DNA from 4 places in the Nocardioides houyundeii genome. Region 3 is predicted to be linked to each of the others. Evidence: predicted binding sites of a transcription regulator. Region 3 holds the regulator's gene; each other region holds the start of a gene.
What was found. Region 3 encodes LexA, which represses DNA repair genes until DNA is damaged. Its sites were predicted from a motif close to TCGAACANNTGTTCGA; they were not measured.

Region 1 (7,007 bases), 280 kb from region 3:
GAGGATGCCGAACAGGTGACTGCGCCTCAGCACAAGAGCGAACAGGTGGCCCTGTGGAGCCTGTCCGCATTGTTGGAGCGGGAACTGCGAGAGCCCTTCGATCCCCGATACAACCACCTCGTAGCAGCGGCGAGGGAGCGACTGACACCGCCCGAGTAAGTCCGCTCATCGGCAGGTCCGGTAGACACAGCCGGTCCAGTCTCGTCCGCAAATGGGACACACCCACTTAGCCATCCGGCCGGCAGTAGCCAACGTCCGCTATCTGCGCCGGCTATAGCGGACGTTGCCATTGGGCAGGCGTTGGTGCAGGTAGCGGTCGTCGTGGATGCGGTGGTGGTGGAAGGAGCAGAGCAGGAGCGCATTGTCGAGGTCACTGGCGCCTTCCCGGGACCAGGGGACCAGGTGGTGCGCCTCGCACCAGGTGGCCGGGATCGTGCACCCGTCGGCGCGGCACTGCTGGTCCCTGAGCGCCAAGGCCCTGCGCTGGGCAGGGGAGAAGAGCCGGGCGGTGCGGCCCAGGTCGAGCGGCTCGGACTTCGTGCCGAGGACTGCCGGGACGAGGTCGGCGGTGCACGCCAAGCGCCGGGCCTGCGCGGCGCTGATGGTCTCCCCGCCGGCCAGGGTGCCCACGCCCAGACCTTTCAGCAGGTCGGACAGGTCGATGGTGATGACCAGCTGGGTGGCGGTGCCGCCGTGCAGCGGCAGTCGCGAGGGGTCGAGTCCTTCCAGGAGGGAGCAGAACGCCTGTCCGAGCCGCAGGTCGTAGGGCACCGACTCCCCGGTGGCGTCGCCCGCCGTCCCGCGAGGGTTGGTGAAGGCCTCCAGAGTGGTGACCAGACGGGTGGCGACGTGGGCGGGGACGCGTGCCTTCACCAGCGTGGTGCCGTCGCCCAGGTCGCGGGTGCTCAGGGACGTGACCCGACGGGCATGCCGGTCCTGGTCGGCCAGTCTCCGGCCCTCGGCATCCTCGTCGAGGTGCGGGGCGATGACGTGCAGGATCCGAGCGCCGAGCCGGGCCAGCTCACGAGGCCCGAATACGGCGGCCTGCTCGAGCAGGTGGGCCTGTGCCAAGGCGAGGACCTCGGCACGTCTGTCCGCGGTCACCGGCGGCGCCACCCGAGCGTCGGCAGCCAGGTCGCCCATCGTGCGGTCGAGGTCGCCGAGCGCCCGTGCGATCACGTGCCCCTGGTCGGTGTTCACCGCGCCGGTCTGCAGCGCGGCGCCCAGGTCGTGCCACCGCTCGTCGCAGTCCCGCGCGAGGCGCTGCAACCGGCGGTGATGGGCTCGGTCCCGCCGAGTGCGGTGGGTCATCCAGGACGCCACGTCACGGTGCCCCTCGGCGGCCGCCACCTCGCCGGAGGCCGCGATGACCCGGGTCTGCAGCGCCGTCACCCGCGACGTCAACCGGTCCAGGAGCAGCAACGCCTCGCGCTGGGCGGCCACGCCCATGAACATCGGGTCGAGCGCGGCCACCTCGTCCAGGGCCCGGTCGATGACCGCCGCGCACCCCAGGATGGGGTGGGACTCTTCGGGGGTCACGGACCAGCTCATGACCAGAATCTACGCTCGACCTCCGACAGTTCTGACCAATATTCGAGCAGACGTTCGGACGCAAGAAGGGGACCTTCCCTAGCAGCTGCCGCGCCCTAGGATGCGCCGCGCTCAGTGGTCTGCGACAGGATGATGCCCATGCGCCACGTGACCGACAGCGAACGTCGGCGTCGGCTCGCCCGCCGCCACGCGCTGGCACCTGGCCATCGCGTCGAGAGCGCTGAGGCAGCGACGCGAGCCATGACGGTCCTGCATGCCACGGAGTCGCCGAGCGTCTACCTCTCCCTCTGGGCCCGCGTCGACGGGCTCAGGGTCGAGGACGTCGACCGTGCGCTGTACCAGGACCGCACCCTGGTCAAGCAGGTCGCGATGCGTCGCACCCTGTTCGTCTTCCCCCGGGACCTGCTGCCCGCAGCCTGGGGAAGCGCATCGGCGCGGGTGGCCGCCGCCCATCGGGTCCGTCTCGCCAAGGACGCCCAGCTCGGCGGGCTCACCGAGGACGGTGCCGCCTGGGTCGAGGCCGCCGAGAGGGCCGCGCTCGCCCAGCTCGCGGACGGTGTCGAGCGCTCCGCGCAACGGCTCCGCGAGGAGGTGCCGGCGCTCGCCGGCCGGATCGAGATGTCGCCGGGCAAGTCGTACGGCGGCAACAACCCGATCGCACCGAGACTGCTCACCCAGCTCGGGGTGGAGGCGAAGATCGTCCGGGGCCACAACGGCGGCCACTGGCGCACCAACCGGCCACAGTGGACCACGATGGCAGCCTGGCTCGGCGAGGTGCCCGCACCGGCCACGGAGCGAGAGGGGTACGCCGAGCTGGTTCGGCGCTGGCTCGCGACGTTCGGTCCCGGCACTGAGGCCGATCTGGTGTGGTGGCTGGGCTCGACGAAGTCGGCTCTGCGCGCCGCCCTCGCCGACGTGGCCGCGGTCGAGGTCGGGCTGGACGGCGGTGGCACCGGCTGGGTGCTGCCCGACGACCTCGAACCGGAGCCAGACGTCGAGCCCTGGGGTGCGCTGCTGCCGGTGCTCGACCCGACGGTGATGGGCTGGAAGGAACGGAGCTTCTACCTCGGCACGCACGGACCGCTGTTGTTCGACACCAACGGCAACGCGGGGACGACCGTCTGGCTGGACGGCCGGATCGTGGGCTGCTGGGTGCAGGACCCGGACGGCGTCGTGGTGATCAACCTGCTTGAGGACGTCGGCGCCGACACCCGCACCGCGCTGGATCGGGAGGCGGAACGGCTCACCACCTGGCTCGAGGGCCACCGGGTGAGCACTGTCTATCCGTCCAGCGCAATGAAGGAGACGTTGGTTTCCTGACCGCGAGAGTCAGCCGTCGACGCCCGCAGCCTCGTGCGCCAGCAGCTCCTCCGAGCGCAGCACCACCCGCGGGATCGCGAACGCGTCCACCAGGTCGACCGCGATCGGCCGGACCTTGCGGCACAGTGCGTTGACCTCCTTGGTGATCGCCTTGGAGCGGGAGATGCTGAGCCGACCGTGCTCCATGAACCACGCCCGGTCGGCCTCGATGGTGGTCAGCGCGAAGAGGTCGCAGAGCAGGTTGAGCGCGACCTTGTTGTCCCCGTCCGGCAGCGCCGCCGTCTTGTCGACGAAGGCCTCCAGCACCAGTCGCTCCACGTGCGCGCGCGCCGCGGCGATGACGTGGTCCTGGACCTCGGAGAAGACGTTGCCCGGGTTGCCGCCGCCCGCCACGCCGGCCCGGATCCGGCGGGCCACCCCGCCCAGCATGTGCTCCTCGCGGAAGCGCAGCATCGCCAGCTGGTAGTTCGGGTCGAGCAGGCCGGCCTCCTGGTCCCACTCGTCCCCGCCGGGCAGGACGTCCTTGATCCGCTCCAGCAGCTTGTGCACCGCGGTCTTCTCCAGCACGGTCTCCACCGCGAGCCCGGCGACGAAGCGCACCATGCCGAACTGGTCCATCTCCTCGAACTCGCCGGAGTAGTCGGTGAGCAGGCCCTTGGCCACCAGCTGCAGCAGCACGTGGTTGTCGCCCTCGAAGGTGGTGAAGACGTCCGTGTCGGCCTTGAGCGCCTGGAAGCGGTTGGTGGAGAGATAGCCGGCGCCGCCGCAGGCCTCGCGGCACTCCTGGATGGTGCGGGTCGCGTGCCAGGTGCCGAGCGCCTTGGTGCCGGCGGCCGCGGACTCCAGCTTGCGCCGGGCCTCCTCGTTGTCGGTGATGCCGGAGAAGACGTCGTGCAGCTGTCCGGCCACCACCTCCTGGGCGAAGTGCATCGCGTAGGTGCGGGCCAGCAGCGGCAGCAGCCGGCGCTGGTGCATGCCGTAGTCCAGGAGCAGCTGCTCGGTCCCCGGGTCGGCAGCCTCGAACTGGCGACGCTGGTCGCCGTACCGGATGGCGATGGCCATCGCGACCTTGGCCGCGTTGATGGCGGCGCCGCCGACCGAGACCCGGCCCTGGACCAGGGTGCCGAGCATGGTGAAGAACCGCCGGTTGGCGCTCTCGATGGGGCTGGAGTACACCCCTTCGGGGCTGACGTCGGCGAACCGGTTGAGCAGGTTGGTGCGCGGGATGCGCACGCGATCGAACCAGAAGCGGCCGTTGTCGACGCCATTGAGGCCCATCTTGGGCCCGCAGTCCTCGATGCGCACGCCGGGCGCCGGCCGGCCGTCGACGCGGACCGGTACGACGAACGCGTGCACCCCGTGGGAGGTCCCGGCCACCTCGAGCTGGGCGAAGACCACCGCGAGCTCGGCGTGCCTGGCCGCGTTGCCGATGTAGTCCTTGCGCGCGGACTCGGTGGGGGTGTCGATGACGAACTCGTCGGTCTCGGGGTCGAAGCGTGCGGTCGTCTTCAGCGCCTGCACGTTGGACCCGTGGCCGGTCTCGGTCATCGCGAACGAGCCCATCAGCTCACCGGAGACGATGCCTGCCATCCACGCGTCGTGGTGCGCCTCGGTGCCGAGCTGGAGGATCGCGCCGCCGAAGAGACCGAACTGCACGCCCACCTTGACCAGCACCGACAGGTCGCCCAGGCCGAGCGTCTCGAACGCCGCGATGGAGGCACCGATGTCGCCGCCGCCGCCGTACTGCTTCGGCAGGCCCATGCCGGTCTGGCCGGTGGCGGCCATCTCGACCACCACCTCCTTGACCCGCTCACGGAAGGCGTCGCTGCTCAGCGTCTCGGCATCGCTGAGGATGTCGGCGTAGTCGACCAGGTTGTCGCGCACCAGGTTGCGCACCTCGGCGTACTTCCCGTCCAGGATGCGTGTCAGGCCCTCGACCTCGACCACCGGTTGGCGGTACCCCTTGTCCTGGAGGTCCTTGTCTGCGCTGTTGGTGGCCTCTGCGGCAGTCTCGGTCGACATGGGCAGAACCGTACCTGCGGCGCGATGAGGGGGTCGGCACATGGGCAGGCTGGTCTACGCGGCACTGACGTCGCTCGACGGCTACGCGGCGGACGAGGAGGTGCGTCGGTTGCAGGCGGAGTCACCAGGAGACCTCGCCGCTGCCGTCCGGGCTGCGTACCGACTTGAGGTTGCGCGAGGCCCGCAGGCTCGATTCGGGGGTGGTGCACTCCGGGTACGACGTGGTCCTGTCGTAGCCTCACTGCGTGAGCGCGACCGGAGCCGACCAGGAGACCCCGTTCGGACGGCTCGCCTACAACTTCTCCATCGTCGGGACCCAGAAGTCCGGCACCTCCACCCTGTCGGGCACCATCTCCCAGCACCCGCTGGTGTGCCGCCCGCCGCGCAAGGAGGCGCACTTCTTCAACGACGAGGAGTACGACTGGGCGCACCCGGACTACGAGCGCGACTACACCGCGCCCAAGCGGGCCCGGATCCACCGCATGGTGGGTGACTCGACGCCGGTCTACCTGATGTGGCCCCGGGCGCTGGAGCGGATGGCGGCGTACAAGCCGGACATGCCGCTGATCGCGGTCTTCCGCGACCCGATCGAGCGGCTCTTCTCCCACTGGACGATGCTCCGCAGCCGCAACGACGCCTGGCCCGACTGGTCGGACTTCATCACCGAGTTCCGGCCCAGCACCCTGCCCCTGGAGCTGCCCCCCGGCGAGCGGGCGATGCGCTACAAGCACATGTCCGGGGTGGCTCGCGGCTACTACGGCGCCCAGCTCGAGCACGGGTTCACCGTCTTCGACCGCGACCAGTGGCTGCTCCTGGAGTTCCGCGAGCTGCTGCGCGACTACGACGTGGTGGTGGACCGGGTCACCGACCACCTGGGGCTGCCGCGGTTCGCCGAGCGGCCACCGCTGCGCAACCGGTACGCCGGGGCGGACCGGGTCACCGGCACGCCGCCCACCCCGGAGGAGATCGCCGACCTGGCCACGCTGTACGCCGCCGACCTGTCGCTGTTCGACCGGCTCTCGGGCCTGGAGACGGCACACTGGCCGACGAGCCGGATCCTCGCCGGCACCCTGGACCCGGGCGAGTTGGCCGAGAAGCTCTCGGCCCGGGTGGTCCCCCGCCCGTCCTGAGGCCCTGTCCTCCGGCCTCAGGGCCGGGCGAAGAAGTTCGGCGCCTGCCAGTAGTACATCGACTCCCGGACCACCGGCCGCCCGGTGCGCGGGGCGTGGATGATCATCCCGCTGCCGGCGTAGAGGGCGACGTGGTAGATCGAGGACGGGCTGGACGAGGAGCCCCAGAACACCAGGTCCCCGGGGACCAGGTCCGCGGCCCGGATCGGCGTCGAGGCGGTGTACTGCCCGACCGAGTAGTGCGGCAGCGAGACGCCGCCGGCCTGCCAGGCGCCAGCCGTGAGGCCTGAGCAGTCCCAGGCGTCGGGACCTGCGGCGGCCCACTGGTAGGGATCGCCGATCTGCCGGGCCGCGAAGGCCACCGCGGCGGCAGCGCCGGTCTCCGGGGCCGGAGGGGTCGCGGGGGTGGGTGCCGGGGTGGGCGCGGGAGTGGGCGTCGCACTGGGCGTCCGGGTCGGCGCCACCGTCGGGATCCGCGTCGGGGCCGGCGTGGGGGTTGGTGTGGACCGCGGGCTCGGCGTGGGGGTCGGCGTGGATGTCGGCGTGGACCGCGGGGTCGGCGACGGGGCGACCGTCGGCGTGGACCGAGGGGTGGGCGACTGGGTCGCCTTCTGGGTCGCCTTCTGGGTCGCCTTGGCCTGCTTCGCGGCAGCCTCCTGGGCCGCTGCCTGCTCCGCCGCCAGCTGCTGGGCAGCCTCCTGAGCCGCCTGCTGGGCGGCCTCCTGAGCGGCCTGGCGCCGGCTCTCCTCCGCCGCCGCGGCCGCGGCCGCCGCCCGCTCCTCGAGCCGGGTCTGGCGCTGCCGGGCCAGGGAGACGCTGATGCCCTGCAGCTCGGCGAGCTCGCCGATCAGGCCGGCGCGCTGGACGGCGACCGCATCGGCCTCGGCCTGGGCGGCGTCGGCGGCCGCCACCGCGGTGCTCATGGCGGTCGCTGCCTCCTCCTCCAGCCGAGCGGCGCGGTCCTCGGCCTCGGTGGCCGAGGTG
Region 2 (7,007 bases), 1.7 Mb from region 3:
GGCCAGCCCCTTGGGCGAGACATTGACGTGACCGTCGTCCCCCGAGGGGGCGGTGGCCACGAAGAAGACCGACTGGGCCTCGACGAACGCCCGCAGGCGCCCGTCGATCCCCTGGTAGACCTTGCCCACGCCGTCCGCGTCAGCTCGTGACCGCGCCGTGCGCGGCGGACTGCACGACCTTGGCGTACTTGCCCAGGACGCCGCGGGTGTACTTGGGCGGGTTGGGGACCCAGCCGTCCCGGCGTGCCTCGAGGTCGTCGATCTGCACCTCGAGGGTGGCGTTGGCGACGTCGAGGGTGATCGGGTCGCCGTCGCGCACGAACGCGATGGGGCCGCCGTCGGCAGCCTCCGGCGCGATGTGGCCCACGCAGAGTCCCGTCGTACCGCCGGAGAAGCGGCCGTCGGTGATCAGCAGCACGTCCTTGCCGAGCCCTGCACCCTTGATGGCACCGGTGATCGCGAGCATCTCGCGCATGCCGGGGCCGCCCTTGGGTCCCTCGTAGCGGATCACCACCACGTCACCCGCCTTGATGGCCCCCTCGGTGAGCGCGTCGAGCGCCGCCCGCTCCCCGTCGAAGACGCGAGCGGTCCCGGTGAAGGTGGTGTCGTCGAACCCGGCGCTCTTGACCACGGCCCCCTCGGGCGCCAGGGAGCCCTTGAGGACGGTGATGCCGCCGGTGGCGTGGATGGGCTTCTCGAACGCGCGGAGCACCTCGCCGTCCAGGCCCTTGGGCGCCAGCGCCTCGAGGTTCTCCGCCATCGTCTTCCCGGTGACGGTGAGGGTGTCCCCGTGCATCAGACCGGCGTCGAGCAGCGCCTTCATGACCACCGGGATGCCGCCGATCTTGTCGACGTCGGTCATCACGAAGCGGCCGAAGGGCTTCAGGTCGCCGATGTGCGGGACCTTGGAGCCGATCCGGTTGAAGTCGTCCAGCGTCAGGTCGACGTCGGCCTCGCGGGCGATGGCGAGCAGGTGCAGGACCGCGTTGGTCGAGCCGCCGAGCGCCATCACCACGGCGATGGCGTTCTCGAAGGCGGGCTTCGTCAGGATCTGCCGGGCCGTGATCCCCTGGCGCAGCATCTCGACCACGGCCTCGCCGGAGCGGTGCGCGAAGCCGTCGCGACGGCGGTCCACCGCGGGCGGGGCTGCGCTGCCGGGCAGGCTCATGCCCAGGGCCTCGGCGACGCTGGCCATGGTGTTGGCGGTGTACATGCCACCGCAGGCACCCTCGCCGGGGCAGATCGCCCTCTCGATGCGGTCCACCTCCTCGCGGGTGATCTTGCCGGCCAGGCAGGCACCGACCGCCTCGAAGGCGTCGATGATCGTGACGTCGTTGCCGTCGACCTGGCCCGGCATCGTGGAGCCGGCGTAGAGGAAGACGCTCGCGAGGTCGAGGCGAGCCGCGGCCATCAGCATGCCGGGGAGCGACTTGTCACAGCCGGCCAGCAGCACCGAGCCGTCGAGGCGCTCGGCCATCATCACCGTCTCCACCGAGTCCGCGATCACCTCGCGGCTCACCAGGGAGAAGTGCATCCCCTCGTGGCCCATCGAGATGCCGTCCGAGACCGAGATCGTGCCGAACTCCAACGGGTACCCGCCGGCGGCGTGCACGCCGTTCTTGACGGCCTTGGCCAGGCGGTCGAGGGAGAGGTTGCAGGGGGTGATCTCGTTCCAGCTCGAGGCGACGCCGATCTGCGGCTTGACCCAGTCGTCGTCACCCATCCCGACCGCGCGGAGCATGCCGCGCGCGGCGGCCTTCTCGAGCCCGTCCGTGACGTCCCGGGAACGGGGCTTCATGTCGGGCTTTGCGGCGGTCTGCTGGTCGGTCTGGTCGGACGAGGTCATGGCGGCAAGGCTACGTCTTGACGACGACACGCCTCCTGCTGGTCTCAGGGCTGCGCCGCCGGAGGCAGCGTCTTGGCCATGGTCAGCTCGTCCCGGCCGTCGCGGACATGCCTCCGCTCCCCGGTGAACCGGTAGCCCAGTCGCTGGTAAGCGTCCCGGCCCGAGAGTTGTCCGCCATCACCCCGAGAGCCACGGTCGTCGCCCCGGCCTCTCGCACCACGGACTCACAGGCGTCGACGAGGGCCTCGACCACACCCGTGCCACGCACGCTCGGGGCGATCCACATGCCCGCCAGGCGCCAGTCCCCGTCGAGCTCGTAGGCACCAGCGATGCCGACGTCGAGCCCGTCCCGGCACGCCAGGAAGGTGGCCGGGCGTGCGGCTCGTCGGCGCCACTCCGCCTCGTCGAACCCCTGCTCCCTGGCCAGGCTCGAGCCGAACATCTCCGGGGACTCGGCCAGGGCTGCCAGGCGGACGTCTCGCAGACGCTTCCACCCCTGGGGCGCGATGCGGGTCACGAGGACCTTCCCGGACCCACCTCCGGTCGCGTCGTACGTCGGCTCCATGGGGGAATTGTGCCGGAGCGCCTCACTGGTCGGGCCACGGACTCGATCGAACACAGTTTTGTTTAGTGTCCCGTCATGTGAGATCCAGAGCGTTGGTTGTCGGTGGGCTTCGGTTGGCTGGAGGCATGACAGCGAGCGCGGTGCAGGGAGCCGGGGGTGGCCCCTGGGGGGTCTCTGGTGGTGGATGCGTTGGCGGATGCGCGGCGGGGTGTGGCGGCGGCGGGGACGCTGTCGGCGGGGTTGTTGGGGACCGGGGAGCTGTCGGCGGCGTTGGAGCAGGTGGCGGGGTTGGAGTCTCAGGCCACGGCGTTGCGGTTGGCGCTCTCCGCCGAGGCGCAGGCGCGGCGGGTGGCCGAGGACCCGGTCCATGGTGGGGCGGCGACGGCGACCGATGCCTGGTGGGCGGGGTTGTTGGGCTCGACGCGGGCCTCGCAGGCCGCGGGGGTGCGGTTGGGGGAGCTGTTGGCGACCAAGTACGCCGTCACGCGGGAGGCGTTCGCGGCGGGCCGGCTGCGGGCCGATCAGGTGCGGGTGATCGTGAACGCTGCGGAGCAGGCCCCGGCCCGCGCCACGTCCGGGCAGCTCGCGACCGCGGAGGAGGTGTTGGTGGGCAAGGCCACCGGGGAGGGGACCCGGTCGGGGCGGGGCATGAACGCCAAGAGGTTGCGGCAGGCGGCGCGGCGGATGTTCGACCCCGTGGACCCGGGGTTGGCCGATGAGCACGAGCAGGCGATGTTGACCCGGGAATGCAAGGGCGCCGAGGTGGAGACGTACCTGTCGTTGCATGACAACGGGGACGGGACGTGGTCGGGGCGGTTCCGGGTCCCGGAGCTGCACGGGTCGTTGTTGGACACGGTGCTGGGCCGGTTGACCAGCCCGCGGCGGGTGGGCCGGGACAGGACCGGGGCTCCGGTGGTCGATGAGACCGCTGCGGGGGTGGGGGAGAGTGTGTCGTTCCCCGAGCTGCAGGGGCAGGCATGGTGTGAGCTGATCGAGCACCTGCCCAGCACCGGGCACGCCGCAGCGACCGCCTCGGTGCTGGTCACGGTGGACCTGGCGGGGTTGTTGGACGGGCTCGGGGCGGCCCGGCTGGAGTCCGGGGTGCGGGTCACCGCCGGTGAGGCCCGGCGGTTGGCGTGCGAGGCGGGGCTGGTCTCGGCGGTGCTGGGGGGACGGTCCGAACCGCTGGACCTGGGCCGAGAACGCAGGTTGCACACCACCGCGCAACGCCGGGCGCTCTCGCTGGTCCATGACTCGTGTGCGGTCGCGGGGTGTGAGCGCCCGTTCTCCTGGTGCGAGATCCACCACCACCGGTTGGCGTGGTCCAAAGGCGGGCGGACCGATCTGGGCAACGGGCTTCCGTCGTGTGGACACCATCATCGTCGGGCCCACGACCCGGGCTGGGACCTACGCCAGCACCCTGGCGGCGAGCACCGCTTCCACCGCAGACGATAGGAGCGGCCACTGCCGAGCACCGGTCACCTCGCAGGCGAACCGACAGCTCAGTCGAGCACCGCTGCCCGGACGACCAGCACGTCGGGCAGGTCCTTGTGCACCTCCTGCCAGGTCTCCCCCTCGTCGGCGGAGGCCCAGACGGCCCCGTTGCGACCGCCGAAGTAGAGCCCAGCCGGGTCGAGGGTGTCGGCGCACATCGCGTCACGCATCACGGCGGCGAAGTATGCGTCTGGCAGGGACCCGGACCCCAGCTCGGTCCACGAGTCTCCCCCGTCGGCAGTGCGGAACACCCGGGCGTGACCGTCCACGGGCCACCGCGCGCCGGCATCGGCGATCGGGAAGACGAAGGCGGTGGCGGGCTTGCGCGGGTGCGTGACCATCGCGAACCCGAACTCCGAGGGGAGCCCGTCGGCGATGTACTCCCAGGAGTCCCCCTCGTCGTCCGAGCGGTAGACCCCGCCGTGGTTCTGCAGGAAGAGCCTCGCGGGGTCGACCGGGTCGCGCGCGACCTTGTGGACGCACTGCCCGAACTCGGGGAAGTGCCGGTCCCCCGGCATGAACTCGGCCTTGATCCCCTGGTTCGCCGGAGCCCACTTCGCTCCCCCGTCCACGGAGCGGTAGACCCCGCCGGTCGAGATCGCGGCCAGCACGGACCCCGGGTCGCTCGGGTGGGGAAGGATCGTGTGGAACGCCTGGCCTCCGAAGCCCTCTCCCCACTCGGACCGCTGGGGATGCTCCCAGAGCCCGCGCACCAGCTCGAACCTCTCCCCCCGGTCCTCGGAGCGGAATACGGCGCCCGGCTCGGTGCCAGCCCAGATCACCCCGTCCTCCACCCCGGGCACCAGCTGCCACACCCGCTCCAGCGCCGCCCCGGTGTCCTCGGGGAAGCGGACCGCGCCGTTCGGGGTCTCCTCCCAGGTCTGCCCGAGGTCGTCCGAGCGTCTGACCTGCGGGCCGAACCAGCTCGACGAGCAGCCGGCGAACAGCCGCGGGCGAACGCCCCTGCCGTCGAGCAGGACCGAGTAGACCTCCTCCATGGGGAAGTGCGGACCCGTCCACGACCAGTCGCGACGGGCTTCGTCGGAGGTGCCGATCCACAGGCCCTTGCGGGTCCCCACCAGCAACAGCGTCGTCGTCATCTCGTGCTCTCCCTCGATCCTCGATCCTCGCTCTGCTGCTCGTCGCCGGGGTAGCGGACGAGCGACTACTGCTGCGTCCGCTTGCGGAAGGCACGCAACGACAGCGGCGCCAGCACCGCGGTGAGCGCCACGGTCCAGATGAGCGTGGCCAGCACGGGGTGCTGCAGCGGCAGCGCTGCGTCCGCCGGGGCGGCGGCAGTGTTCCCCCACAGCTCACGCACCGCCTGCACCAGGGAGGACACCGGGTTCCACTCCGCGACGGTGCGCAGGAACGGGGTCATCTCCTCGGTCGGCGCGAACGCGTTGGAGAGGAAGGTGAGCGGGAAGATCGTGGTGAACATGACGCCGTTCACCGCCTCCACCGAGCGCAGGGAGGACCCGGCCAGGATGCCGACCCAGACCATCGCGAAGCCCCACAGCAACAGCAGTGCGTAGGCCAGCACCGCGTCCAGGAAGGAGCCTCGGATCCGCCAGCCCACGATGAGCCCGGTCAGCGACATCACCACGATGCCCAGGCTGGAGTGGATCAGCGAGGACAGGCTGCGCCCGACCAGCACCGCTGAGGGATGGATCGGCAGGGACCGCATCCGGTCCACGATGCCCTTGTCGATGTCAGCGGTCAGGCCGACGGCCACGATGAAGGAGGCGAACGCGATCGTCTGTCCCATGATCCCGCCCAGCAGCCACTCGCGGTAGCCGGACGAGGCCCCCTGCACCGCGATGGCCCCACCGAAGACGTAGGCGAAGAGCAGCACGAACATGACCGGCTGCACGGTGACGTCCATCAGCATCTCGGGCATCCGCTTGATGTGGATCAGGTTGCGCCGGGTGATGGCCAGGGACTGCTGCAACAGGTTGGTCTGGTGGATCTGCGGACGCTCCAACGAAGGCGGTCCTGCAGCGGGGCGCACGGTCTCGGTGCTCATGCGGACACCTCCTCCAGCTCGGACTCCTCGCCGGAGTCGGCGTCGCCGTCCTCGGCACGCCGCCCCGTCAGGTGCAGGAACACGTCGTCCAGGCTCGGCCGCTGCAGTCCGAGGTCGTCGAGCTCGATGCCGCTGGTGTCGAAGACGGCGGCCACCTCGGTGATGTCTCCCAAGCCCTGGGCGGGCGCGGTGAGCCGGCGGGCCGGCTCGTCCACGTGGACCGAGGGCACCACGCGACGCATCAGCTCCGCGGCGCGCCCCACGTCCACGGCGTGGGAGACGGTGACCACCAGTGCCGCCTTGCCGGAGGCGTCCTTGAGCTGCAACGGCGTCCCCTCGGCGATGATCCCCCCGTGGTCGATGACCACGATGTTGTCGGCGAGCTGGTCGGCCTCCTCGAGGTACTGCGTGGTCAGCAGCAGGGTCGTGCCGTCGCGCACCAGCTCGCGCAGCACGTCCCACAGCTCCACCCGGCTGCGCGGGTCCAGTCCGGTCGTCGGCTCGTCGAGGAAGAGCACCGGAGGCGTGGCGACCAGGCTGACCGCCAGGTCGAGCCGGCGGCGCATGCCCCCCGAGTAGGTCTTGACCACCCGGTTGCCGGCCTCGCTGAGCGAGAACCGCTCGAGCAGATCGTCGGAGACCCGCTTCACCGTGGCCCGGTCCAGGCCGTAGAGCTGACCGATCAGCCGCAGGTTCTCCCGCCCGGTCAGCAGCTCGTCGACGGTCGCGGTCTGACCGGTCAGCCCCATCGAGCGCCGTACGCCGCGAGGGTCTGCGACCACGTCGTGGCCCGCCACCCGCGCCGTACCGCTGGTCGGTGTGGTGAGCGTGGTCATCATCCGCACCGTGGTGGTCTTGCCCGCCCCGTTGGGGCCCAGGAGCCCCAGCACCGTGCCCGTGGGCACCGAGAAGCTCACCCCGTCGACCGCGACGGTCTCACCGAAGTGCTTCACCAGGTCCAGCGCCTCGATGGCCGGTCCCGTGGACTGATCGTGCTCTCGCATAGGCCTCTCCCCATCTCTTCCTAAAAGGAATAGTACGCTTGTCACATGCCAGCGCAAGACCTTCCGATCACC
Region 3 (7,007 bases):
GGGGTGGTCCACGTCGAGCACGACCATCTTGGCCGCGCGCCGGGTAGCGCCACCGGACTTGATGGTGCCGGCGGAGGCGTCAGCGCCGCGCATGAAGGAGACGGGGCCCGACGCGGTACCACCGGAGGAGAGCAGCTCCTTGGAGGAGCGGATGCGGGAGAGGTTGAGGCCGGCGCCGGAGCCGCCCTTGAAGATGAACCCCTCCTCCTTGTACCAGTTGAGGATCGAGTCCATGGAGTCATCGACGCTGAGGATGAAGCACGCCGAGACCTGCTGCGGGGAGGGGGTGCCGACGTTGAACCAGACCGGGGAGTTGAACGAGAAGTACTGGTTGACCAGGAGCCAGGTGAGCTCCTCCTCGAAGACCTGCGCATCGGCGGTCGTCGCGAAGTAGCCGTTGTCGATCCCGGCCTTGGTGTAGGTCTTCACCACGCGGTCGACGAGCTGCTTGAGGCTCCACTCGCGCACGTCGGTGCCGACGGCGCCGCGGAAGTACTTGGTGGTGACGATCGTGGAGGCGTTCACGCTCCAGAAGTCGGGGAACTCCACGCCGCGCTGCTCGAAGACGGTGTCGCCCGTCTTCCAGTTGGTCTGGACGACGTCGCGCCGCTCCCAGGTGATGGCGTCGTAGGGGTGGGTGCCTTCGGTGCTGAAGACGCGTTGCATCTTCAGACCACCCTTGTTCACCGTCTCGGTCATGAATTCTCCTCAGTCACTGCTGCGTCGTTGCATCGGTCTCTGCTGTGGTGCGCCCGGCACGCCGCTTCCCCACGACGTGCCGGGCAGTATCTGGTCAGCCCGTGGGCTGAGGTGCGGTGGCTGAGCGCTCTGCGCGCAGCCACTCGATCTCGTTGGCGAAGTCCTCTGCGCTCTCGAAGGCGCGGTAGACGGAGGCGAACCGCAGGTACGCCACCTCGTCCAGCTCGCGGAGCGGGCTCAGGATCGCGAGCCCGACCTCGTGGGCGGGCACCTCGGCGTACCCCTCGCTGCGCAGTGCGTCCTCGACCGCCTGCCCCAGGCAGGCGAGCTGGTCCTCGGTGACGGGCCGGCCCTTGCAGGCCTTGCGCACACCCTGGATCGCCTTCTCCCGGGTGAAGGGTTCGGTGGCACCAGAACGCTTGAGCACCATCAGCTGCATGAGCTCGACGGTGCTGAAGCGCTTGCCGCACTCCTGGCAGGTACGACGGCGGCGGATCTGACCACCGTCGTCGGAGACGCGGGAGTCGAGCACCCGGGTGTCGGTGTGACGGCAGTAGGGGCAGTGCATGTCGGGTGTCTCCTCTCGGCCCGGTGTGGCGTCATCCGGGCACAGCAGTAAAACCCTGCTCTCAGGGTTAACGCCTGTGGATGACGGCCTGTTTCCTGTGGATGAAACTGTCTGTGCTGTGGGCGAACCACCCGGTCCCTGTGGACTAGATGTGGAGAACCACAACGGTGTAACTACTAGATGTAGTGGTAACCGTACGTCCCTGGCACAACGCTTGGCAAGCGGAACCGCCTTTCTGGGGCCACGGGTTTCCGACGCCCGAGCGCCTTCTGACAAACGTGCAGGTCAGACCCAATATCGGGTAGGAAAATCGGTCTGGACCGCGCCGGGCAACAGGTACCGACCTCGCTGGCCGGGCCTGACACAATGGCCGGCGTGGCGACGGGCAAGCGGGCAGGATCGAGACGGGCAACACCTTCCTCGACGCGTTCTGCCTCGTCCATCGACCCGAAGGTCGTGGGGTACGCCGGGGGATCACCGCCTGCGTCGTCGCGTGGGGGTACCTGGTGTACGCCGCCATCGACTTCGGCAGCGCCGCCAGGTCGGGCAGTGGCGGCGGCTGGGCACTGTTGGTGCTCGCCTCCATCGGCGCCGCGGCCTGTCTCTTCGTGGGCCTGATGCTCGCCACTCGCCTGTCGTCGGCACTGGGCTTCAGCTCCTCGCCGAACAAGCCGGCGCCGAGCGACCCTGCGACGACCCCGGCCGACACCATCGAGATGACTGCGGAGCCGCCGAAACCGGCCGCACCTCGCCCGCCGGGCGGAAGGCGGATCTCTCGCAAGTAGCGAATTCAAGGGGCGGGCTCAGCGCGTGAGCCCGCCCCTCGTCTTCCCCTATCCACCGCTCGGGGTCGAAGCGAGCGGTGGAAGCTATTCAGTTGTGGATCCATGGGGCCGCGCGGGCGCGCAGCACGGGTCAGTCAGCGAGCGGGATGCGCAGCTTCTGCCCCAGGGTGAGCATCCCGGAGTCGAGCGCGTTCAACCGCTTGATCTCCGACATCACGCTGGGAACGTCGCCGTCGACGGCGATCTCCGACGCGATCCCCCACAGGGTGTCCCCCTGGCCCACCATCACGACCTCGGTGGGTGCCGGCGTGCCAGCCTCGTCCGTCGCGACCGAGCGGGAACCGAAGAAGACCCCGGCGACCAGCACGGTCAGCAGGATCGCGGCCACCACGACCACTCGCCCACGACGCGTCAGGCGCACACCCGTGGACCCCGGCGCCTGACGGGCTGCCACAGGCAGGTCACGACCGAGGCGAAGCTCGCGAGTGGGGTTCAGCGTCATGGTGCTCATGGGGACCTCCGGGGGAAGTGTTCAGCCGGTTGGCTTGTGTTGATCTCATGTCTAGTGATCTCCGCCGACAGTCCTGATCTGCTGGACTACGAGGAGTCGATCAGACGTTCGATCGAACACATGTACGAAGTTAGAGCACATGTTCGAATGAATCAAGCATCTGTGCGAACAAGTGTTCGAGCGTGTCGCGGCCCCCCACGACCCCTCGACGTGCTCGAAGCGCGCCCGGTTCTCACGCGCTGAGCGCAGATGCTCCGCGAAAGCGGGGAAAATGCACCACAAAGCCGGCGTTGCCCAGCGGATCACCTCGATGTCATCAGTTTGAGGCATGCAACTGTCTAGGCAGCCCCCCTAGCGTCTCCCGCATGCGAGACACGCTGACCACGCCGATGGCGATCATCGAGGCAGACCTCGAAGCTCTCCAGCAGGCCATGTCCCTCTCCCCCGTCTTCCAGACCACTCACGAGCCGGACGCACTCCTGTACTGGTCGCACCTGCCTCTTCCCGCGGGCAACGTGATCACGCACGCGCGCATCTCGGCGCGTGACGTGCCGACCCGCGTCCCAGCGCTCCTGGGGCCCTACCTCGAGCGCGGACTCCCGTTCCGGTGGGTCACCACCCCCAAGACCACCACCCCGGCGCTGGAGGCAGCCCTGGCGCAGGCCGGCATGGTGCCTCGCGAGAGCCCGGCGATGTACCTGGCGCTGCAGGAGACCGTCGATCCCGGGACCCCGGACGACGTCTACATCGACGTCGCCTGGCCCGACCACCTCGAACCCGTCAGCTCCATCCTGTTCTCCGGCTTCGGCCTACCCCGAGGCACTGAGGCCGAGCACCTGCAGTTCCTCGACACCCTCGACCCTGCCGACACCCAGTTCTTCATCGCCCGGAGCCTGGTCACCGGCGAACCGCTGGGCGCCAGCACCATGCACCGCCGCGGCACCAGCGTGATGCTGGCCAACGTCAGCACCAGCGAGCACGCCCGGGGCCGGGGCATCGCGAAGGCCCTGTGCGCCACCATGCTCAACCGAGCCGCGCACACCGAGGCGCTGACCGCCACCGTGCTCTCCAACGACGAGGGCTACCAGGTGTACGTCGACCTGGGCTTCCGCACCAAGTTCAACGTGGTGACCTGGGAGTGGCACCCGCAGACCTGAGGCAACCAGAGCCGAGGCAACACGCCGTTCGAACAGGTGTTTGAACTCCGGTCCGGTGCCGACTACGGTGAGACCACCGAGATCGCACCACACCAGGAGGACACCGGATGGCCAACCCGCGCGAGACCAAGGGCAAGGTCGTGGCCCTGCCCGACGGCCCTCCCGACGCCACCGGCCTCACCCCGCGGCAGCAGCGGGTGCTCTCCACCATCAAGGACGCGATCGAGCAGCGTGGATACCCGCCGAGCATGCGCGAGATCGGCCAGGCGGTCGGCCTCACCAGCTCCAGCAGCGTGGCCCACCAGCTCAAGGTGCTGGAGGAGAAGGGCTTCCTCAAGCGCGACCCCAACCGGCCCCGGGCTCTCGAGGTGTTCCTGCCCGAGGTGATGGCGGCCCGTCGCGCCATGAGCAGCGACGAGGAGACGATCTTCGACCCCACCGGTGTCGGCGACGCCGCGCCGGCCGCCCGCTACGTGCCGGTCGTCGGTCGGATCGCCGCCGGTGGCCCGATCCTGGCCGAGGAGCGCGTCGAGGACGTCTTCCCGCTCCCGCAGCAGCTGGTGGGCGACGGCACGCTCTTCCTGCTCGAGGTCTCCGGTGACTCGATGATCGACGCCGCGATCTGCAACGGCGACTACGTCGTGATCCGGCAGCAGCCCGAAGCCTCCAACGGCGAGATCGTCGCCGCCATGATCGACGGTGAGGCCACGGTCAAGACGTTCCAGCGCAAGGACGGCCAGGTCTGGCTGCTCCCCCACAACGACGCCTACGAGCCGATCGACGGGACCCACGCCACCATCCTGGGCAAGGTCACCGCGGTCCTGCGACGGGTCTGAGCCAGGGGCCCTCGCCACTCCGGAGACGAGGCGGCGGGTCGTGTAATCTCACGGCGGTGCGACGAAGCCGACGAGATGCCGAACCCGCCGACCTCTCCTCCGAGCAGTTCCGCACCAAGCCTGACGACCGGTTCAAGCTGACCGACGAGAGCCAGACGCTCCTCAAGGAACTGGACCGCCACAGCGGCGCGTCCCGCCGCCTCTCCCCGTTGAGCTACAACCTCACCGTGGGCCACGAGCACCGGTTCATCTGGTTCCGAGTGGCCAAGGTGGCCACCCGCACGATCCGCCACCACTTCACCACCCATGGGGTGCCCCTGGACGTGGACCACGCGATGCGGATCCGCTATCCCATCGACGTGTTCGAGGACTACTTCAAGTTCGCCTTCGTCCGCGATCCGCTGGACCGGTTCGTCTCGGCCTGGCACAACAAGGTCGTGGACATGAACTACTTCCACTTCGACGAGCCCACGCACCGCAAGATGCAGGACGTCGAGGAGTTCGCCCGCTGGGTGGCCGACCAGGACCTCGGCCAGGTGCCGGGCACCGACCAGCACCTCGCGCTGCAGACCCGGCTCATCGACCTCAGCCAGGTCGACTTCGTGGGACGTCTGGAGACCTTCGACGAGGACTTCGCCGAGGTCTGCCGCCGCGTCGGCGCACCGGCGGTGCCGACGGTGGCCCAGAACCAGACCGGCTCCCCTGGCAGCACCCGTGAGGTCTCCGACTCGCTGCGCAGCATGGTCGAGGCGATGTACCGGCGGGACTACCAGATCCTCGGCTACTGACCCGAGCCGCCGGCCAGTCGGGTCAGCGCCTTGCGCACCACCTGCGGGTCGGTCGTGGTCCACATCGGCGGCAGGCTCGCCTTGAGGAAGCCGCCGTACCGCGCGGTGGCCAACCGGGGGTCCAGCACCGCGACCACGCCGCGGTCGGTGGTGGTGCGGATCAGCCGCCCCGCACCCTGGGCCAGCAGCAAGGCGGCGTGGGTGGCCGCAACCTGCATGAAGCCGTTGCCCCCGGCCTTGTCGGCCGCGCGCTGCCGAGCACTCATCAGGGGATCGTCGGGCCGCGGGAACGGGATCCGGTCGATCAGCACCAGCTGGCAGGTCTCGCCGGGCACGTCGAGGCCCTGCCAGAGGCTGAGCGTGCCGAAGAGAATCGTGTGCGGGTCCTCCACGAACTGCCGCGCCAGCTCCGGCAGCTGCGCCTCGCCCTGGGCCAGGGTGGTCAGGTGCGGCAGCCGCTCGCGCACCGCCTCGGCGGCGGTCTCGGCGGCCCGCCGTGAGGAGAACAGCCCCAGCGTGCGTCCCTCGGCCGCGTCGATCAGCTCCACGATCTCGTCGAGCTGGGCCTTGCCCAGCCCGTCGCGTCCCGGCGGCGGCAGGTGGCGGGCGACGTACAGGATGCCCTGGCGCCCGTAGTCGAACGGCGACCCCACGTCGAGGCCCTGCCACGGCAGCGCACCCTCGGCCTCGACCTCGGGCGCACCGGTGTCGATCCGCTCGGACGGCTTGAGCCCGACGCTGCCCGCGACGGTGTTGAAGTCGCCCCCCAGCATCAGCGTGGCCGAGGTGAAGACCACGGTCTTGTCGGTCAGCAGCCGGTCCCGCATCTGGCCCCACACCTGCAGCGGCGCGATCGCCAGCCGGGCGGGGATCCGGTCCCGGGCCTCGTTGAGCCACATCACGTCGGAGTCCTTGCCCGCCGCCATCCGCTCGGCGGTGGCGAAGACCTCCTGGGCCATGCCCTTGGCCTGGGTGCGGGCAGCGTCCACGTCGCCGCCCTCCTCCTTGCCGAAGGCCGAGGCCAGCGCCCGCGCCGCGTCGCGCACCAGCACCAGGGCGTCGGAGAGCTGGTCGGTGCGCTGGTCGATCCGACCCGGGGGCGTCATCGCCAGCGCGTCCGCCAGCGCGTCCGCCGCGTCCGCCAGGTCGTCGGCGGGACTGTTGGCGCCGCCCCGATCCGCGACGTACTTGTTGGCCCGACGCGCGGCCCGCTCCACGTCGTTGACCGCCAGCTCGTCCGTCGCGGCCTGGGTGACCCGGGCGGTGAGCTCGTGGGCCTCGTCGATCACCACCACGTCGTAGTCGGGGATCATCGGGACCCCCTCGATGGCGTCGATGGCCAGCAACGAGTGGTTGGTGACGATCAGGTGCGACTTGTGGGCCTTCTCCTTGGCGCGCTCGGCGAAGCACTCGGCGGCGAAGGCGCAGCGCGCGGCGCCGAGGCACTCGCGGTGGTTCACGCTGACCTGGCGCCACAGGCGGTCGTTGTGCCGCGGCGCGTTGTCCCGCTCGCCGGTGCCGCCGTTCTCGACCTCCTCCTCGGCCCAGGCCCGCAGCTTGAGCACCTCGGCACCCATCGTGCCCTCGGGCACGTCCACCAGGACGCCCTGGTCGTCCGGGACGCCCTCGCGGATGCGGTGCAGGCAGGCGTAGTTCGAACGAC
Region 4 (7,007 bases), 910 kb from region 3:
ATCGTGGCGACCGCCAGCGGGTGGGTGATGTAGGGATCACCGCTCTTGCGCATCTGGCTGCCGTGCTTCTGCTCGGCCACCAGGTAGGCCCGCTCCAGCAGCGCCAGGTCCGCCTTGGGGTGGTTGGCGCGCACCGCACGGAACAGCGGCTCCAGCACCGGGTTGCCGGGCTGGCTGGTGCGGGTGCCGATCCGAGCCAGGCGGGCCCGCATCGAGCGCGCCGATACCGGGACCTCCGAGGCGCGCTCCTGCTCGGGGGCCTGGGCGCTTTCCTCGGTCATCGCACCAGTCTAGTCACGGCTCAGATGGTCAGCAGGGCGGTGCAGGGAAGGTCGCTGACCAGGCCCCGTCCCTCCAGGAAGCCGATCTCCATGAGCACCGCCAACCCGGTCACGGTGCCACCGCAGGTCTCCACCAACCGGCGGGTGGCGGCCGCCGTGCCCCCGGTGGCCAGCACGTCGTCGACCAGCAGCACCCGGTCACCTGGCGCCACGGCGTCGTGGTGCAGCTCCAGGGTGGCCTCGCCGTACTCCAGGGCGAAGGACTCGGCGTGCGCCCCGCGGGGCAGCTTGCCCGCCTTGCGCACCGGCACGAACCCCGCGCCCAGGGCGAGCGCGACGGGGGCGGCGAGGATGAACCCCCGGGCCTCCATGCCCACGACCTTGTCGACGACCGGCCGGCCGTCCGCGTCCCGTCCGGCCTGCGCCAGGGCGGTCACGACCGCCTGGAAGGCGGCGTGGTCGGCCAGCACCGGGGTGATGTCCTTGAAGACCACGCCCGGCGTGGGGAAGTCCTGGACGTCGACGACCAGCTTGTCCAGGGCGCTACGGGCGCGCAGGATCTCCGGGGTCTCCACGGCGCTCACACCTCGGGGGTGGTCGGCTCAGTGCCGGTGTCGGCGCTGGTGCCGGTGTCGGCGCTGGTCGACTCGACCGCTGCCACCGCACCACGAGCCACCGAGACGACGACGCCGGGAGCGATCTCCGCCGAGACCCGGTCGTCCTGCACGGCACTGAGGGTGGCGAAGATGCCAGAGCTCAGCAGCACCCGGTCACCGGGCTTCAGCTGGGACTGCAGCCCGGCGATCGCCTTCTGCCGGCGCGACGCGGGACGCACGATCAGCAGCCAGAAGACCAAGGCGATCGCTGCCAGTGACAGCCACGAGACGTACTGCTCCAACGTGCTCAACCCTCTTCAAACTCAGTGTCAGGGAGGCCGACCTCCAGGCCGGCCACGAAGCACGAGTCTACGCAGGGGTCATTCGTCGAACAGCACCTCGTCCTGGCCCGCACCGGCCGGCGGGGTGAGACCGAGGTGCACCCAGGCGGCCGCGGTCGCGACCCGCCCGCGCGGGGTCCGGGCCAGGAAGCCGTTGCGCACCAGGAAGGGTTCGGCCACCTCCTCCACGGTCTCGCGCTCCTCCCCCACGGCCACAGCCAGGGTGGAGAGCCCCACCGGACCTCCGGCGAAGCGCCGGCAGAGCACGTCGATCACGGCGCGGTCCAGCCGGTCCAGGCCCAGCTCGTCGACCTCGTAGAGCTCCAGCGCCACCCGGGCCACCTCGCGCGAGAGCACCCCGTCGGCGCGGACCTGGGCGTAGTCGCGCACCCGGCGCAGCAGCCGGTTGGCGATCCGCGGGGTGCCACGGGAGCGGGACGCGATCTCCGCCGAGCCACCCTCGGTCAGGTTCACCCCGAGCAGCCCCGCGGAGCGGTGCACGATCAGGTCGAGCTCGTGCGGCTCGTAGAACTCCAGGTGGGCGGTGAACCCGAACCGGTCGCGCAGCGGCCCGGGCAGCAGCCCGGCCCGGGTGGTGGCTCCCACCAGGGTGAACGGCGGGATCTCCAGCGGGATCGCCGTCGCGCCGGGCCCCTTGCCGATGATCACGTCGACCCGGAAGTCCTCCATGGCCATGTAGAGCATCTCCTCGGCGGGCCGGGACATGCGGTGGATCTCGTCCACGAAGAGCACATCGCCCTCGTTCACCCCGCTCAGGATGGCGGCCAGGTCCCCGGCGTGGGTGATCGCCGGTCCGCTGGTGAGCCGCAGCGGTGTGGACATCTCCGCCGCGATGATCATCGCGAGCGTGGTCTTGCCCAAGCCGGGCGGTCCCGAGAGCAGCACGTGGTCGGGTGCCCGGCCCCGCTGCCGAGCCGCCTCCAGCACCAGGCCGAGCTGGTCCCGCACGCGGGTCTGCCCGACCACCTCGTCCAGGGTGCGGGGACGCAGCGCCGCCTCGATGGTCCGCTCGTCCCCCTCGGCCTCGGCGGCGGTCAGCGACTGCAGGTGCCGCTCCTCGCTGGCGGCCAGCAGCTCCTCGGGGTCCACCTCAGGCCTTGCTCAGCGTCTGGAGGGCGGCCCGCATGAGGCGTCCCACGTCGGGCTGGGCGCCGGCCTCGTCGGAGACCGCCTCGACGGCCTTGTCGGCCTCCTTGGCCGACCAGCCGAGACCGAGCAGGCCCTGGTGGACCTGGTCCCGCCAGGGCTGGGCCGCGCTGACGCCGCCGGCCGCGGCGCCGGAGCCCGTGGGCGCGCCGATGCGGTCCCGGAGCTCGAGGATGATCCGCTGCGCGCCCTTCTGACCGATTCCCGGCACCCGCGTCAGCGTCTTGACGTCGTCGGAGGAGATGGCGCGGCGCAGGTCGTCCGGGGTCAGCACCGCGAGCATGGCCTGGGCGACCTTGGGGCCCACGCCGGAGGCGGTCTGCACCAGCTCGAAGCAGCCCTTCTCGTCGTCGTCGAGGAAGCCGAACAACGTCATGGAGTCCTCGCGCACCACCATGGAGGTGGGCAGCGTGGACTCGTGGCCGGGGCGCAGGGTGGCCAGGGTGCCGGGGGTGCACATCAGCTCCAGGCCGACGCCCCCCACCTCGAGGACCGCGGACAGTGGCGTGACGGCGGCGACCCGGCCGCGGACGAAGGCGATCAACGCAGACTCCTGGAGCTCGTGGTGACGGACCGGACGCGGGCGGCCTGCCTGGCCACCGCCTCCTCGAGGCGGGACTGGGCGCCACCGCGCCAGATGTGGGTGATGGCCAGGGCCAGGGCGTCGGCGGCGTCCGCCGGCTTGGGCGGGGCGCTCAGCCGCAGGATGCGCGTCACCATGGCACCGACCTGGGCCTTGTCGGCGCGACCGCTGCCCGAGACCGCCGCCTTGACCTCGCTGGGAGTGTGGAGGGCCACCGGGAGACCCCGGCGCGCCGCGGCCACCAGCGCGATGCCGCTGGCCTGGGCGGTGCCCATGATGGTGCTGGAGTCGGAGCGGGCGAAGACCCGCTCGACGGCGACGGCGTCGGGGGCGTACTCGTCGAGCCAGGCGTCGATGCCCTTCTCGATGGTGACCAGGCGCAGCGCCACGGGCTGGTCGGCACTGGTGCGGATCACGTTGACGTCGATCAGGCTCAGCGGCCGGCCGACCTCGCCCTCGACCATGCCGATTCCGCACCGGGTCAGGCCGGGGTCAATCCCCAGGACACGCATGAGCCACCTTTTTCGTCGAACGTGTGTTCGCACGACACGCTATCCCCCGACGAGGGACCGATCCACCCGCGACACGCGCGGGGCGCAGGCCTCAGTCCTCGAGCTCGGCCAGCACCTCGTCGGGCACGTCCACGTTGGTGAACACGTTCTGCACGTCGTCGAGGTCCTCCAGCGCGTCGACCAGCTTGAAGACCTTGGGGGCAGCCTCGGCGTCCACCGGGATCTCCAGGCTGGCCACAAACTCCACGTCGGCGGAGTCGTAGTCGATGCCCGCGGCCTGGAGCGCCGTGCGCACCTGCACCACGTCGGTGGCCTCGGACTGCACCTGGAAGGACTCGTCCAGGTCGTTCACGTCCTCGGCCCCGGCGTCCAGCGTCGCCTCCAGGAGGTCGTCCTCGGTCACCTCACGGGACTCCTGGCTCTTGGGCACCGTCACCACGCCCTTGCGGGTGAACAGCCGCGACACCGAGCCGGGATCCGCCATCGTGCCGCCGTTGCGGGTGACCGCGGTGCGGACCTCCATCGCGGCGCGGTTGCGGTTGTCGGTCAGGCACTCGACCAGCAGGGCGACGCCCTGGGGGCCGTAGACCTCGTACATGATCGTGGAGTACTCAGCGCCGCCCGCCTCCGCACCGGAGCCGCGCTTGACGGCGCGGTCGATGTTGTCGTTGGGGACCGAGGACTTCTTCGCCTTCTGGACCGCGTCGTAGAGCGTGGGGTTGCCGGAGAGGTCGCCGCCGCCCATCTTCGCCGCGACCTCGATGTTCTTGATCAGCTTGGCGAACAGCTTGCCGCGCTTGGCATCGACGGCCGCCTTCTTGTGCTTGGTGGTCGCCCATTTGGAGTGGCCAGACATCAGTCCCTCTTCTGCTCGCTGCGATGGTCTGCGGGGTCAAGCCCGGCGCACCGCGTCCACGAACAATCCGTGGACGCGCCCGTCGCCACCCACCTCGGGGTGGAACGACGTGGCCAGCACCGAACCCTGCCGGACGGCCACGATCCTACCCACGGCGTCCCGGCTCGCGTCGGGGGCCGTTTGCACCCGCGCCAGCACCTCGACCGCGGGGCCTGCCTGCTCCACCCAGGGAGCCCGGATGAACACCGCGTGGACCGGGTCCTGGAGCCCCGCGAGGTCCAGGTCCTGCTCGAAGCTCTCGGCCTGGCGCCCGAAGGCGTTGCGCCGCACGGTGACGTCGAGCCCGCCGATGCTCACCTGGTCGCGGGTGCCTGCCTCGATCCGGTCGGCGAGCAGGATCATCCCCGCGCAGGTGCCGAGGACGGGCATCCCCTCCGCGATCCGCGCGCGCAGCGGCTCCATCAGGCCGAAGGTCACCGCGAGCTTCGCCATCGTCGTGGACTCCCCTCCCGGCAGCACCAGGCCGTGGCACGCCGCCAGCTCCTCGGGGCGGCGTACCCGCACCGCGCGGACGCCGAGGGACCCCAGGGTGGCCAGGTGCTCGCGCACGTCGCCCTGGAGGGCGAACACCCCGATCGTGGGCGCCGCGGTCACGGCCGCGCCTGCCAGGTCACCGAGAGCAGCAGCCGGCCGCGCTCGAAGGCCGCCGGCACCTGGTGGCGGGCCAGCACCCTCAGCACCCCGGACAGCAGGTCGTCGCCCGGCACCGCGTCGGTGAGGTCGGGGTGGCACAGGGTGACCTCGAGCACCCCGTGGTCCAGGGAGTGCCACACGTCGGGGTGGGTGAACCACAGGACGCCGCGCAGCTCACCGGGGTCGAGGTCTCGTCCCGCGGCGGCGCGGTCGGCCACCCCGGCCCGGACCGCCACCCCGCGGTTGCGCAGATCGGTCAGCGCGCTGACCAGCCGGTCGTGACCGGTGACCTCCGGCCACCGTGCTGCCTCGGCGCGCAGCGCGGCGGTCTCCGCGGCGATCCACGCCCGGGCCAGCACCTGGGGATCGGTCCCCGGGAGCTCGACCTCGATCGCCTCGACCAGCTCGGCGAGCACGGTCTCGGGTGGGTGCAGCCCGGTGCGCACCTGGAGCCGGGCCAGGTGGCGCAGGCCGTCCTCGGCGCGGCGTCTGGCGTCGGGTTCGGTCACCAGCCGCGCTCGGAGAGCCGGTGCGACTGGGGCAGCTCGTCGACGTTGATGCCCACCATCGCCTCGCCGAGGCCGCGGGAGACCTTCGCGACCACGCTGGGGTCGTCGTAGAACGTGGTGGCCTGGACGATCGCCTCCGCGCGCTGCTCGGGGTTGCCGGACTTGAAGATCCCCGACCCCACGAACACCCCCTCGGCACCCAGCTGCATCATCATCGCCGCGTCCGCCGGCGTGGCGATGCCCCCGGCGGTGAACAGCACGACCGGCAGCTTGCCGGCCTCGGCGACCTCCCGGACCAGCTCGTACGGCGCCTGCAGCTCCTTGGCCGCGACGTACAGCTCGTCGGGCGCCATCGCTCCCAGACGCCGGATCTCGGCCCTGATGGTGCGCATGTGGGTGACCGCGTTGGAGACGTCACCGGTGCCGGCCTCGCCCTTGGAGCGGATCATCGCCGCCCCCTCGGTGATCCGGCGCAGCGCCTCACCCAGGTTGGTGGCGCCGCACACGAACGGCACGGTGAAGTCCCACTTGTCGATGTGGTTGGCGTAGTCGGCGGGGGTGAGCACCTCGGACTCGTCGATGTAGTCCACCCCCAGGCTGGCCAGGACCTGTGCCTCGGCGAAGTGACCGATCCGTGCCTTGGCCATGACCGGGATGGAGACCGTCTCGATGATCGAGTCGATCATGTCCGGGTCGCTCATCCGGGAGACCCCGCCCTGGGCGCGGATGTCCGCGGGGACCCGCTCCAGCGCCATCACCGCCACGGCCCCGGCGTTCTCCGCGATCTTGGCCTGCTCCGCGGTGACGACGTCCATGATCACGCCGCCCTTCAGCATCTCCGCCATGCCGCGCTTGACGCGGGACGTGCCGGTGCTGGCCTGTGGAGCCTGGGGGGTGTTTTCGGTCATGTGTTGATCGTAGGCGCGCGGCCCGCGAGGACCCGCCACGCCCGCAGTGCGGGCAGCCCGGCGCGCACGGCCAGCCTGGGCGGCCGCCTCAGGGCGCGCCGGACGCCTCGGTGTCGGAGTCGGTGAAGGGCACTCCGCCACCGAAGAAGTCACCGACCCGGGTTCCCGCCAGCACCCGGAACCCGCTCTGGCGCCCACTCAGCCGCGCGTGCACCGTGTCGAGGGACCGCTGCCGCGTCGAGGCGAGGAGGAGGACGTTGCCGGCGCGCCGTCCCTTCAGGACCGCCGGCTCCACGTGCAGCGCGGTGGCGTCGAATACGCTGCGCCCCGCGGCCAGCGCCCGTCGGCTCCAGGCGAACGGCGCGCGGTCGACCAGGTTGAACAGCAGCAGTCCACCGTCGAGGAGCACGCCGCGCATCGTGGTGAAGGCCTCCACGGTGACCAGGTCGGCCGGCACCCGGCCGCGGTCGAACGCGTCGACGAGGATCACCTCGGCGCTGTCCGGGCGCAGCGCGCCCAGCCCGGTGCGCCCGTCCTGCGGCCGGACCTTGATGCCGCTGC

Region 1: the regulator LexA is predicted to act here: its motif matches at 1,594-1,609, upstream of C0R66_RS16015 (HNH endonuclease signature motif containing protein).
Region 2: the regulator LexA is predicted to act here: its motif matches at 2,458-2,473, upstream of C0R66_RS06285 (DUF222 domain-containing protein).
Region 4: the regulator LexA is predicted to act here: its motif matches at 3,496-3,511, upstream of ruvC (crossover junction endodeoxyribonuclease RuvC).

Annotation. Positions count from the first base shown of each region.
Region 1 is NZ_CP025581.1:3,323,509-3,330,515, forward strand. Features, by position in the region: gene C0R66_RS16010 (hypothetical protein) at 1-159, shown strand, start outside; gene C0R66_RS16015 (HNH endonuclease signature motif containing protein) at 259-1,551, opposite strand; gene C0R66_RS16020 (winged helix DNA-binding domain-containing protein) at 1,690-2,871, shown strand; gene C0R66_RS16025 (acyl-CoA dehydrogenase family protein) at 2,881-4,893, opposite strand; gene C0R66_RS16030 (sulfotransferase domain-containing protein) at 5,139-6,023, shown strand; gene C0R66_RS16035 (C40 family peptidase) at 6,041-7,007, opposite strand, start outside.
Region 2 is NZ_CP025581.1:1,300,451-1,307,457, reverse strand. Features, by position in the region: gene C0R66_RS06300 (pyridoxamine 5'-phosphate oxidase family protein) at 1-129, opposite strand, end outside; gene ilvD (dihydroxy-acid dehydratase) at 140-1,846, opposite strand; gene C0R66_RS06290 (GNAT family N-acetyltransferase) at 1,929-2,411, opposite strand; gene C0R66_RS06285 (DUF222 domain-containing protein) at 2,568-3,866, shown strand; gene C0R66_RS06280 (WD40/YVTN/BNR-like repeat-containing protein) at 3,914-5,005, opposite strand; gene C0R66_RS06275 (ABC transporter permease) at 5,071-5,931, opposite strand; gene C0R66_RS06270 (ATP-binding cassette domain-containing protein) at 5,928-6,935, opposite strand; gene C0R66_RS06265 (PadR family transcriptional regulator) at 6,981-7,007, shown strand, end outside.
Region 3 is NZ_CP025581.1:3,044,376-3,051,382, forward strand. Features, by position in the region: gene C0R66_RS14550 (vitamin B12-dependent ribonucleotide reductase) at 1-699, opposite strand, end outside; gene nrdR (transcriptional regulator NrdR) at 794-1,267, opposite strand; gene C0R66_RS14560 (hypothetical protein) at 1,774-2,052, shown strand; gene C0R66_RS14565 (LysM peptidoglycan-binding domain-containing protein) at 2,183-2,563, opposite strand; gene C0R66_RS14570 (GNAT family N-acetyltransferase) at 2,929-3,720, shown strand; gene lexA (transcriptional repressor LexA) at 3,828-4,556, shown strand; gene C0R66_RS14580 (sulfotransferase family protein) at 4,613-5,344, shown strand; gene C0R66_RS14585 (ATP-dependent DNA helicase) at 5,338-7,007, opposite strand, start outside.
Region 4 is NZ_CP025581.1:2,134,027-2,141,033, forward strand. Features, by position in the region: gene C0R66_RS10250 (RelA/SpoT family protein) at 1-212, opposite strand, end outside; gene C0R66_RS10255 (adenine phosphoribosyltransferase) at 302-841, opposite strand; gene yajC (preprotein translocase subunit YajC) at 862-1,179, opposite strand; gene ruvB (Holliday junction branch migration DNA helicase RuvB) at 1,258-2,286, opposite strand; gene ruvA (Holliday junction branch migration protein RuvA) at 2,330-2,929, opposite strand; gene ruvC (crossover junction endodeoxyribonuclease RuvC) at 2,926-3,471, opposite strand; gene C0R66_RS10280 (YebC/PmpR family DNA-binding transcriptional regulator) at 3,572-4,336, opposite strand; gene pdxT (pyridoxal 5'-phosphate synthase glutaminase subunit PdxT) at 4,373-4,990, opposite strand; gene C0R66_RS10290 (DUF6891 domain-containing protein) at 4,987-5,538, opposite strand; gene pdxS (pyridoxal 5'-phosphate synthase lyase subunit PdxS) at 5,535-6,446, opposite strand; gene C0R66_RS10300 (spermidine synthase) at 6,535-7,007, opposite strand, start outside.